Regions from separate parts of the Proteiniphilum sp. LBM24028 genome, predicted to be linked through region 2. Evidence: riboswitches for the same ligand, from Rfam matches in the RefSeq annotation. Region 2 holds a riboswitch; each other region holds the start of a gene.
The links. A riboswitch is a leader RNA that binds a small molecule or an ion and turns the genes downstream of it on or off. The one in region 2 is predicted to bind cobalamin.

Region 1 (4,284 bases), 290 kb from region 2:
ACGATTCGGGTGGTGCCCGTATTCAGGAGGGAGTGTCATCATTAAGTGGATACTCTGATATTTTTTATCAGAACATCAAGGCATCGGGTGTGGTCCCCCAGATTTCAGCCATATTGGGTCCCTGCGCGGGAGGTGCCTGTTATTCTCCTGCGCTGACCGATTTTATTTTCATGGTAAAGGACAAGAGCAACATGTTCGTGACCGGACCCGATGTAGTGAAAACGGTCACGCATGAAACATTGACCAAGGAAGAATTGGGAGGTGCCAGTGTACATGCGACAAAAAGCGGTGTATCCCATTTCGTGGGGAATGATGAAGAAGAAACATTAATGATGATCCGTGAGCTGTTAAGTTTTCTTCCTTCCAACAATATGGAAGATCCTCCGCTTGTGCCCACAAAGGACAGTATCTCCCGCGAATCACCTGGACTGCAGACACTGATTCCCGACGATACCAACCTGCCCTACGACATCAAGGAGCTCATTAAAGAGGTAGCGGACGAGAATTACTTCTTTGAAATCATGCCTCAGTTTGCACAAAATATCGTGATCGGCTTTGCACGGCTGGGAGGCAGAACAGTGGGTATTGTTGCAAACCAGCCTGCCTATTTGGCCGGCGTGCTCGATATCGACGCCTCCGATAAGGCCGCACGATTTATCCGGTTCTGCGACAGCTTTGACATTCCGCTTATTACTTTTGTGGATGTACCTGGATTCCTTCCGGGGCGCGATCAGGAACATAATGGCATCATCCGTCATGGAGCCAAGATCGTATATGCCTACGCCGAAGCAACGGTGCCGAAAATTACACTTATCACACGCAAAGCATACGGCGGCGCATATATAGTCATGTCCTCAAAAGAGTCGGGAGCCGATGTGAACTTCGCATACCCCAATGCTGAGATCGCTGTGATGGGTGCAGCAGGAGCTGTAAACATCCTATACCGCTCTTCCGACGAGGCAGAACGACAGCATGCGGCGGATGAATACAGCGAATTGTTTTCAAACCCCTACCGCGCTGCAGAAAAAGGATATATTGATGAAATCATCCTCCCTAAAACTACCCGGATTAAACTCATTCAGGCGTTGGAAATGACGGCCAACAAAACTGAATCTAATCCACCTAAGAAACATGGGAACATGCCGTTATAAGAGAATGCCACCCCGGTGAACATCAAATTTATTCTGTTTCAAACCTGTTGTTTGCAATGTGATAAAACTTTATTTGGACTTTTCTTTTGAAAAGAGAAGAGCTATTCCTGTTTTTTTGTATCTTTGCCTTTAGAAATGTTGGTGTTACCCGTTCCTTCTCGGCTTCGGAACAGGTAATGAAAAGGGAATCAGGTGGAAATCCTGAACAGACCCGCTGCTGTAAGCTCCGCTTATGTGCTGAACAAAACACCTTTTGCCACTGAATATACACTCTGTACCTGGAGAGAAAAATCCATGGACAATCAGAGTGGTTTCGGGAAGGCGTTCAGACACGGGAGTAAGTCAGAAGACCTGCCAACAGTTTCATTTTAGTTACATGGCTTTCGGGGAATAAAGCATGAAGACGACACACAATTACTTTATTTACAACGTGTTTCATTTTCATCATGCTTTACCGAAATCAATTCGGTATAGATGAATTCGTTAAAACTGATATTATTATCTCTGATCGTAGTTATTCTGCCAGTCACTGTTTATTCTGCACGGGCAGTTACATCCCTCCAGCCTGTGGATGGTATGATGAATCTGGCCGACAGCCTTTATCTGCCGGAGGTAGTGGTATCTGCAAAAGCCAACAAAGAGATTATTCCCGCACAAAAGCTTTCAGGAAATGAGCTGAAAGGGCTGAACAGCTTATCCATAGCCGACGCCATCCGGTATTTCTCGGGTGTCCAGATCAAGGATTATGGTGGTATAGGAGGTCTGAAAACGGTAGATATCCGCAGTATGGGCAGCAACCACATGGGTGTTTTCTATGATGGAATTCAGTTGGGTAATGCCCAGAACGGGCAGATTGACCTGGGCAAATACTCACTCGATAATTTGGAGTCGGTTACCCTCTACAACGGCCAGAAAAGCGAGATTTTTCAATCTGCCCGGGATTTCGGCTCCTCCGGTTCCATCTACCTGCGTACGCGCTATCCCCGTTTCGAAAATGATAAAAACTACAACCTCAGGGGAATCCTCCGATCGGGCTCGTTCGGATTAATCAATCCCTCCCTTTTGTGGGAACAGAAACTCTCTTCCTCACTCTCCGCAACCTTTAACACGGAGTGGATATCGGCAAATGGCAAGTATGCATACCGTTATAAACGGATACACCCAGTCACCCACGAACTGGTTTACGACACCACAGCCACCCGGGAGAACGGCGATATGAATGCATTAAGGCTTGAAGGAGGATTGCATGGATTTGTGCCTTCCGGAAACTGGAACCTGAAAGCTTATTTTTACTCCTCGGAACGGGGTATTCCCGGCGCCATCGTAAATAATGTATGGAAGCGATCACAGCGGCAATGGGACAAGAATTTCTTTACCCAGGGTTCGTTCCGGAAATCTATCTCACCACGATATGATATCCTGGTAAACGCGAAATATGCCCATGACCGGATGAGGTATCTCAATCCTGATACCACCCTGATGTATATCGATAATTCCTTCACCCAGCAGGAGGCATATCTTTCTTTGGTGAACAAATTTGCACTGTTGAGCAACTGGGATATCTCCCTCGCGGCGGACTGGCAGTGGAACGGGCTTCAGTCGGACATTGACGGCTTCAGGGAACCTACACGCTACAATACCCTCATCGCGGCGGCTACAGCGGCAGATTTTGATAAAGTCACGCTGCAGGGTAGCATCCTCAGTAGTTGGGTCATCGAAAGTGTTGCGGGAAATAAGCAGAAACGTTCAGTCCAAGAACAGCTCTCCCCTGCCCTGTTTCTCAATTATAAACCTCTCGACTCACACAACCTCAATATCCGTGCTTTTTACAAGCAAAGTTTCCGGATGCCTACCTTCAACGATCTTTACTATACCGATATAGGCAACGCAGACCTGGATCCTGAGGAAAGTTATCAGTATAATCTGGGAGCAGCCTATGACAAATCTTTCCGTCAGTTGGTCATACGTCATTGGGAGATAAAGGCTGATGCCTATTTAAACAGAGTCACCAATAAGATCATTGCAGTTCCCAAAGGAAATGGCATGTACCGCTGGATGATGACAAACCTGGGACAGGCGGAGATTAAAGGTGTCGACCTGTCGGCTTCTGCCATTTTGGAAGTGCACAGGGAGTGGCTGCTAAACCTGAGAATAACATATACCTACCAGCAGGCCCGCGATCTCACCCGGCGCCCCAACAAAGAACTGGAGAAAATCACCTATGGAGGCCAGATTGCCTATATTCCGTGGCATAACGGGTCACTCGTAGCAGGCCTGCAGTATCGTCTCTGGCAACTTAACTACAGCTTTATCTACGTGGGTGAGCGATATCGCTCTTCTGCAAACACGCCTGAGAATTATGAACAACCCTGGTACACCAGCGATCTGTCGCTGAGTCGCTCCTTTACCCACGATCGGTTCGACAGCAAACTCACACTCGAAGTCAACAATCTGTTCAGCCAGGACTACGAGGTAGTACTCAACTACCCGATGCCCAAAAGGAATTATAAACTAACCCTCACCGTTGAAATATGAAGAAACAGGCGATCACCATATATTTGTTTGTCGTTACACTACTGCTGGTTTCCTGCCGGAAAGATGTGGAACTGTTGCTGTCGGAGGTGACTTTCACCGATCCCGGAGCATCGGCTGCCGGTCGTTATGCCGGTCTCTACCTGCTGAACGAAGGGAATATGGGAAGCAACAAGGCGACACTCGACTTTTACGATTTCGTAACCGGAAATTATCGCCGGAACATTTATGCGGAAAGAAATCCTTCCGTACCCAAGGAGCTGGGCGATGTGGGTAACGATCTTCAACTCCATGGCAGCCGCTTGTATGCAGTAATCAACGCCTCCAATAAGATTGAGGTCATGGATGCTCGCACAACCGGGCGCATCGGACGGATAGAGATTCCCAACTGCCGTCACATCACCTTTCACGAAGGATATGCCTATGTTACGTCCTATGCCGGCCCCATAGAGATAGATCCCGAATACAAGCAGAAAGGATACGTGGCCAGGATAGATACAGCCACCCTTGAGGTGACTGGAACATGTGTGGTAGGCTATCAGCCGGATGGTATTGCTGTGTCCGATGGAAACATCTACGTTGCCAATTCAGGCGGTTACCG
Region 2 (4,284 bases):
AAGGAGCGTCCAAATCAAAATAAAATAACTTTAATCATACCTAACTGTCGGATAATAATTTGAAGGATAAATTCCTGATATTTTCCATTTTATCGTTATTCTTTGCAGCTAATATTTTTCTGGGATAATTTATGAAACCGGTTTTTCTCAGTCTTTATACTGTCAACAAATAGACGCTTGAAAATATTTTTTTTCTTACATACTTACCTAACCACTGAAATCACACAACGATCGTTTTATCGGTATATTTTTTTCTGTTCCGGTTATGACCATAAAAACAGTAAAAGGCAGAAGTTTTCGGGAACAATCGGCTATATGCGCAGCAAAAAGAGGAAGCAGAAATATTGAAAGTCGAAGGTACCCATCTAGCCGAAAGAACTCACGTAAAAGGTTTAAAGTTGCAGGTATCAATGCACCTGAATACCAAGAAACCGTTAGGGATATTTCACTTGATTTCTCTACATAAGACAACCATAAATTGACCAGCGTAAAAAGGGTTGAAACTGTCGAAGCCCTTTCCTTTCGCTTCCTGCAGATGAAAAACAATATTGAACAGCGGTTGTTTATCCATTGTTCGGAGAAAGGAGGTTTCAGCACGCTTATGGAAAACCATAAAAAATGAGAATTCACTCTGATAAGTTAAAGTCAAAATAAATCATCCCATAAAAACTTCTTGAATTCTAAAATATCTTTCATATCTTTGCAAACACAAATTTTGGTGTTATTCGTTCTATTTATCCTTCGGAACGAATAATGAAAAGGGAATCAGGTGTAAATCCTGAACAGACCCGCTGCTGTAAGCTCAATGAAGAGCCTTGTGCAATACCCAAATCCACTGTCCCGACAATTATTGGGGTGGGAAGGAAGCACAAAGGACGAGTAAGTCAGAAGACCTGCCAAAATAGATAAAATGTTTCATAGCTTTCGGGGAGTTGGAGCTTGAAGAACGAAAACACGTACCACGGCAGATTCTTCTGTTTTATTATTTTGGCTACTTATACTTCATAAGCCGTTTTACCGCGTGTGTTATAATTCCACCTCAATGATCCGCTTTCTGAAAGTTTAATTTTCGGAAAGAATGAATCTGTGTAAGAAAACCTCGCTGTTCGTTGTAATCGGGCTGCTGATTACGGCAGGCAATCTGTTTGCACAAGCCGGGGCGAATAAGCCCGAACAACCGCCAATTCAAACCGAGACTTCACAATCTGGCAGGGACTCTACCGCGATGTTTCTTCAGTTGGATGAGTTTGTTGTTTACGGAAGTCCATTGATGAAAGAAGTGATTCCCGTACAAAAACTGTCGGGCGAGCAACTTAAAAACCTGAGTTCTTTTTCGGTAGCCGATGCCATACGCTATTTTTCGGGCGTGCAACTTAAAGATTACGGAGGCATTGGCGGACTGAAAACCATAAATGTACGCAGTATGGGAACCCATCACGTGGGTGTTTTTTACGATGGTATTCAGTTGGGAAACGCACAGAACGGTCAAATAGACTTGGGTAAATTCTCACTGGAAAACATCGAGGAGATTTCGCTTTACAACGGACAAAAAAGCAACATCTTTCAGCCGGGGAGAGATTTCGGATCCTCAGCCACAGTTTATCTCCGATCGCGTACCCCGTGTTTCGTGGAAAACAAGCGATACAACCTGCGTACTTCCACCAAAGGAGGTTCTTTCGACCTCATTAATCCCTCTGTGTTGTACGAATATAAATTTAAAGATAATCTGAGTGCCTCCATCAACGGTGAATATATCAACTCATCTGGAAAATACAAGTATCGCTATCGACGCGTTTTCCCCAATACCGGCGAAGTAATGTACGACACCACTGCGGTGAGAGAAAACGGCGATATCTATTCTTTCCGCTTTGAAGGAGGATTGTTCGGGACGATTTCCGGTGGATATTGGAGAGTGAAAACTTATTTCTACGATTCGGAACGAGGTATTCCCGGAGCCGTCGTAAATAACCGGTGGAAAAATTCTCAACGGCAGTGGGACCGCAGTTTCTTCACACAAGGTGTTTTTCAAAAAAGCGTTACTCCAAAATACGACGTGTTGATCAATACCAAATATGCCTATGATTATATGCGTTACCTCAATCCCGACACCACGCTGATGCTTATCGACAACACATTTCGTCAACAGGAGGTGTATGCTTCTGTAGCCAACAAGTACTCCATCACACGGAAGTGGGATGCGGTGTTATCGGCAGATATGCAATACAATACACTGACATCCAATTTGGACGGTTTTGTTTTCCCGAAACGGCTTACCACGCTCGTAGCTTTGGCAAGTGCAACCGATCTCGGTGAAGTGAAAATGCAAGGCAGTGTGTTGGCAACTTTCGTGCGCGAGCGAATCAGTTCGGGAAACACTGCCGCCGATGACAACGCCAAAGCCGCACCCGATAAACATGAGTTTACCCCTGCATTCTTTATATCCTACAAACCATTCAAAAGTCAAAATTTAAACATTCGCACTTTTTATAAGCATATTTTCCGAATGCCCACCTTCAACGACCTCTATTATACCGACATCGGCAACATCAAGCTCAAACCGGAATTTACCCATCAATATAACGTGGGATTCAGGTATGAGAAGTCCTATGAGAAAAATATCATCAAGCAGTGGGAATTTCAAGCCGATGCATATTACAACGAGGTTACCGACAAAATTGTTGCTGTCCCCAAAGGCAGCGGGCAATACCGGTGGATGATGATGAATTTGGGGTACGTGAAAATCCGTGGTATGGATGCAGCCGCATCGATCACCGTTGAACCGTATAAAGATTTGCTTTTCAACCTTCGCCTAACGTACACCTATCAAAAGGCGGAAGATTTTACCAAGCGTAAAAACCCGATTCTGCAACAAAGCACGTGGGGAGGGCAAATTACCTACATTCCGTGGCACAACGGTTCAGCAGTGGCAAGCCTCACTTACAAATCGTGGCAGCTGAACTACAGTTTTATCTACGTGGGCGAACGCTACCATAGTTCGGCAAATATCCCCGCCGAATACGAGCAGCCCTGGTACACCAACGATATGACAGTAAGTAAAAAATTCATGATAAAAAAGATAAATATGCGGGTAGCGTTGGAAATAAATAACCTGCTCAGTCAAGATTACGATGTGGTACTTAATTACCCTATGCCCAGGAGAAATTATAAACTTTCAATAACCGCAGAAATATGATGCAAGAAATTGGGAATAAGAAGTTAGGAATTAGAATATGGTTTATCGCCCTGCTTACGGCTTTCTCATCGTGTCGCGACGATGTGGAAGTGGTACTCTCGGAAGACATCCTCACCGGTTTCCCCGAATATATCGACGGGTATTGGGGCTTCTACCTCCTCAACGAGGGCAATATGGGTAACAACAAAGCCACATTGGATTATTACGATTTTGCCACCGCCGTTTACAAGAAAAACATCTATGCCGAACGAAACCCCAAAATCCCCAAAGAGATGGGAGATGTGGGTAACGACATTGGCATATACGGCAGCAAACTCTACGCTGTAATCAACGTCTCCAACAAGGTGGAAGTGATGAACGTGGCAACCACCAGGCGCATCGCACAAATAGAGATACCCAATTGCCGCTTCATCAAGTTTCACGACGGATATGCCTACGTTACCTCCTATGCCGGGCCGGTTGTGATAGACCCCGATTACACACAAATCGGCTTTGTGGCAAAAGTAGATACCGCCACACTAAAAGAGGTAGACCGGTGTTTGGTAGGCTTTCAACCCGATGAACTGGAAATTGTGGACAACAAAATTTACGTTGCAAATTCGGGCGGATATATGGGCGCGAACAGTACCGGGGGATACGAGCGAACAGTTTCCGTGATCGATATAGCCTCATTCAAGGAAGAAAGACGCATTGACGTGGCGTATAATTTAGAGCGGATAAAAGCCGACGGGCGAGGCAATCTGTGGGTAAGTTCGCGCGGTGATTACAAAGGATTGCCTTCCCGTTTGTTTTTCATCGACCGTGCAAAAGGCGAAGTTACCGATACAATACCCATTGCCGCCACCAACTATTGGATCGATGATGACTTGCTTTACGTGTACGGCACCGAGTTTAGCTACATAACGCACGATTGGGAAATTTCGTACAGCATTGTGGATACGCGTACGCGTGAAATAGTAACCCGCAGCATCATTACCGACGGTACCGATAAACAGATTGAAAAGCCCTATGGCATTATGGTAAACCCTGTAAACAAAGACATTTATATTACTGATGCCGGAAACTACGTTACTCCCGGTGCACTCTACTGC
Region 3 (4,284 bases), 120 kb from region 2:
ATGTAAGATGGATTGTCGTTAATTTCTATGCCTTGCGACTCGGCAGCTTCTACCAATCCATTTACTCCAATGGTTAAATATTGACGGGAAATATTTATGTACCCTGCATCAAACAATGGGAGCATTCCTTTTTGTTGCAGCATTTTCAAATTTTCGTTGTAAGCAATTTGCGCTTTGTGTGTTAAATCTACCACTTCTTCGAAAAAAGCCATATAAGGTTGCCCCGTACGCTTGGCAAATTGTACACATCGATTCACATTAATGGTCAACACGCTTTTTGAGCCGGTTGAAACTCCACCCGCACCAAGAGTATAGCTAAAACCGTTATCTTGAATTTCGTTTCGCAGTCGACAGCAGCTCGAAAGCGAGTCTGCATTATCACTCATATAAGTAAAAAACGAGTGCCCTTCGGAATACATTTCCGCCGTAAAGTCGCCATACTCGGTGTCAATGACATCACCGTTTTTCGAGAGCAAAGCCATTGTTTCCACGGGAAAGGTAAGAACCGTCTTGGTGCGTTCTTTGTTGAACCATTTCATAAACCGTTTCTGTAGCCAATTGAGTGAATCCCAAATTGGTTTCGAGCCGTTGGGAAATACAAATTCACCAAAGAGGCTTTCGAAATAAGGACGGTCGTAATAGGCAATGTTCCAAAAAACAGCTTGAAAATTGCGAGCACCCGTGGGTTGATTGATAGAGTAAACTATTTGTTCAAAATAATCGCAAATTACTTTATCCAATGTACGGCGACGATTCGATAAATCTACTATATCAGCAATGTGGGTAAAATAATCGTCTCCATATTCGTGTCGAATAAAATAATCCATGTACATTAAAAATTCGGGAGTTGCGCATGCTCCGCTCAACATACTCGAAACCATAAACACCATGTTGATGAATCCGCCACAAAAAGACTTCAAGTTGGTAGGCGGCGCAGAGTTCCCTCCAATGGGAATTGTTCCTTGTAACAACCATGGATACATGGTAATACTGGCACAGTAATTAGCAAGGCTTGTTTCATCGTTTTTGTATATAAAATGATCATTAAGCATACCGATATATTTATCGGCAAACTCTTTGCCGTACATCTCTTTCATTCGATCGGTAAGCATTTTCCGATTCAGGTTGATGAAGTTTTTTTTAGGTAGTTCGCCTATAAGCGTAGCGATGTTTTTCTTTTCCACATTGGCATTGGCGTCAAACTTGCTTCCAGTGGCAGCATTCTGTGCATCACAATAGTTCATTAAGAATGTCATTTTATCATGTGTTTCGCGTGTCTCGGCGTGTTTTTGTCGATAGAGCATATAGGATTTAGCCACGGCGAAATATTTTTCGGCCATTAAGGCCACTTCTACTTGATTTTGAATTTCCTCCACAGTCATTCCATCGGAAACGTGTACTCGCGAGAGAATGGATATGAAATCTTCTTGTGTGGCAAATGCTCCTACAGAAAGAAATGCCTTGGCAATAGCATTTTCTATTTTTTGAATGGAGAATGATACGCGCTTCCCGTCGCGTTTCACAATGTAAAGCTCTTTGTTGTTCATTTTTGTAGACTATTTAGTTGTTAGACATATAGACCATTCACTTTACAGATGTCGGGATTTTCCAGTAAACTTACAGGCTTAGTGTCTATAAATCTCTTAATCTAAAAATATGGGAATACATATTGAGCTGTATCGCGATATTTTTCGACAATCTTTTTTCCCGAAAGACATCAAAAGCGTATAATATGCATTTGGCAGGTCTTCTGACTTACTCCCGTTATCGAACGCCTTCCCATCCCAAGGAGTAGGGACAGTGGCAAAGGATTTGTTCGGCACGTTTATGGAGCTTACAGCAGCGGGAACTGTCGCCGACTTTCACGGCATTCCCTTTTAATCTTATCCAAAAAGAAAATTTTGATAAGAACCAAGTGCACCACAAATGTAAAAAATAACTTTTAATTTTTTGACAAAATCCCCCAAAATAGTTATTAACAACTTCAATCTATCAACAATAAACTCTCATTATAAGTGTCTTATAATTTAATTATAATCTTTTTATAAAATTATTTTTTCAATTAAATTTTCTTTTTAGAAAAACACAAAGAGAGATATGTGGAAATAATTCCTCTCTCTAACTTAAAACAATAAATATAAGCAGACGAATTGGCTACCTGTTTATTTTGTTAATAACCATTTTCGCTTTCATAAATGATTCACCTCGAGTACGTAATACGGAAAAAAACGACAATGATATCTCGAATGGCCTAAGGAGCACACCGGTATAAACCAACGCCCCATAGGGTATTTTAGAAATGTTTTCGTACTAAATGAAAAATATGTAGCTGTATGCCAGAGCACGTTGTAATTCGTACTATCTCGTACTCGACTTTAAAAGTTAAAAATCCTCTCTGGAAAAGGAAAAGAGGCTGTCTCAAAATAAAATCTAACCTCCTGAGAAATGAATATTGGGATATGTTCTCAGAAGGTATCCGAATAAAAAGAGGGTGAAATCACATTGTGATACACCCTCTTCCAGTGATCCGCCTGGGGCTCGAACCCAGGACCCCATCCTTAAAAGGGATGTGCTCTACCTGCTGAGCTAGCGAATCAGCCTAAATGCTTTCTTGCAAAAGCGAGTGCAAAGATAAAACCTTTATTTTGTTTTTCCAACTGATCATGTGATAAAATAATGGTTTTTTTCACTTATTCTCTCAATCAATACCTGTAATGCTCCGGCTTATAAGGCCCTTCCACCGGTACACCAATATAATCGGCCTGTTTCTGAGTGAGCGTTGTGAGTTTCACACCAATCTGTTCCAGATGCAACCGGGCCACCTCCTCATCGAGCTGCTTTGGCAGACGATACACGCCCACCTTATAATCATGCCGCCAGAGGTCAATTTGCGCCAGAGTCTGGTTTGAGAAGGAGTTGCTCATCACGAAGGAAGGGTGACCCGTAGCACATCCCAGGTTCACCAGACGTCCTTCGGCAAGGAGGAAAAGAGAATTGCCGGCAGGAAAAGTATACTTATCCACCTGTGGCTTGATGTTCAGATGGGTGATTCCTGGAAAATTAACCAGTTTATCCACCTGTATCTCATTGTCGAAATGACCGATGTTGCAGACGATGGCCTGATCCTTCATCTGCTGTAAATGTTCAATGGTCACCACGTCGCGGTTACCAGTCGTGGTGACAAAGATATTGCCCTCTTTTACCGCTTCATCCATCGTAGTCACTTCAAATCCTTCCATGGCAGCCTGAAGGGCGCAAATAGGATCAATTTCGGTCACAATCACCCGTGCACCATAAGAGCGCATCGATTTGGCGCAACCCTTGCCCACGTCGCCATAACCCAGCACTACAACGACCTTGCCCGCAATCATCACATCGGTGGCCCGTTTGATGCCATCGGCAAGTGATTCGCGACAGCCATAAAGGTTGTCAAATTTCGACTTGGTTACCGAATCGTTTACATTAATCGCCGGTACAAGCAGTTCACCACGTTCCAGCATCTGATACAGGCGATGAACACCTGTAGTGGTCTCCTCGGAAATGCCCTTCATCTCGGTAATGGTTCTGTGCCAGCGTTGCCCATCTTCTTTCAGGATACGGTGCAGTGTATCGAGGATCACCTGTTCCTCATGGTTGGATCCCTTCCTGTCGATAGTAGAAGCATCTTTTTCAGCCATATATCCCATGTGCACAAGCAGAGAAGCATCACCGCCGTCGTCCACAATAAGGTGGGGTCCTTTTCCACCGGGAAAACGGAGCGCCATCTCCGTGCACCACCAGTACTCCTCCAATGACTCACCCTTCCAGGCAAACACAGGCACGCCGGCAGCAGCAATAGCGGCCGCAGCATGATCTTGAGTAGAGAAGATGTTACAGCTGGCCCAGCGCACGTCGGCACCCAGTTCCACCAGGGTCTCTATCAGCACAGCCGTCTGAATGGTCATGTGGAGTGAACCCATTACCCGGGCACCTCTCAGAGGTTTTTCGGCAACATACTTCTTTCGTATGGCCATTAATCCGGGCATTTCATGCTCGGCAATGTCGATTTCTTTTCTTCCGAAACCGGACAGACTGATGTCTGCCACTTTATAGGGAAGATCAGAGGAGAAATTATTGTTCATATTGGTTCCTTTTTGATTTATCGATTTTTAAGTGTGCAAAGTTACGAAATTTACAGAATGTTTCTACCTTTGGTTTTATGAAAGGTTCTAAAAAAGGGGACAATTGAAGTTACGTGTATAGGATCGAACCACGCGCTTCTTCATTATCTCTTCGTAATAACAG

Region 1: another riboswitch for cobalamin. It lies ahead of AC1HCU_RS04905 (TonB-dependent receptor plug domain-containing protein); the one in region 2 lies ahead of AC1HCU_RS03705 (TonB-dependent receptor plug domain-containing protein).
Region 3: another riboswitch for cobalamin. It lies ahead of nrdD (anaerobic ribonucleoside-triphosphate reductase); the one in region 2 lies ahead of AC1HCU_RS03705 (TonB-dependent receptor plug domain-containing protein).

Annotation. Positions count from the first base shown of each region.
Region 1 covers NZ_CM152817.1:1,247,050-1,251,333, reverse strand. The annotation lists gene AC1HCU_RS04910 (acyl-CoA carboxylase subunit beta) at 1-1,151, shown strand, start outside; cobalamin riboswitch at 1,274-1,524, shown strand; gene AC1HCU_RS04905 (TonB-dependent receptor plug domain-containing protein) at 1,626-3,686, shown strand; gene AC1HCU_RS04900 (DUF5074 domain-containing protein) at 3,683-4,284, shown strand, end outside.
Region 2 covers NZ_CM152817.1:955,592-959,875, reverse strand. The annotation lists cobalamin riboswitch at 700-915, shown strand; gene AC1HCU_RS03705 (TonB-dependent receptor plug domain-containing protein) at 1,079-3,193, shown strand; gene AC1HCU_RS03700 (YncE family protein) at 3,190-4,284, shown strand, end outside.
Region 3 covers NZ_CM152817.1:1,070,791-1,075,074, reverse strand. The annotation lists gene nrdD (anaerobic ribonucleoside-triphosphate reductase) at 1-1,547, opposite strand, end outside; cobalamin riboswitch at 1,724-1,931, opposite strand; tRNA gene AC1HCU_RS04230 (tRNA-Lys) at 2,524-2,596, opposite strand; gene ahcY (adenosylhomocysteinase) at 2,703-4,121, opposite strand.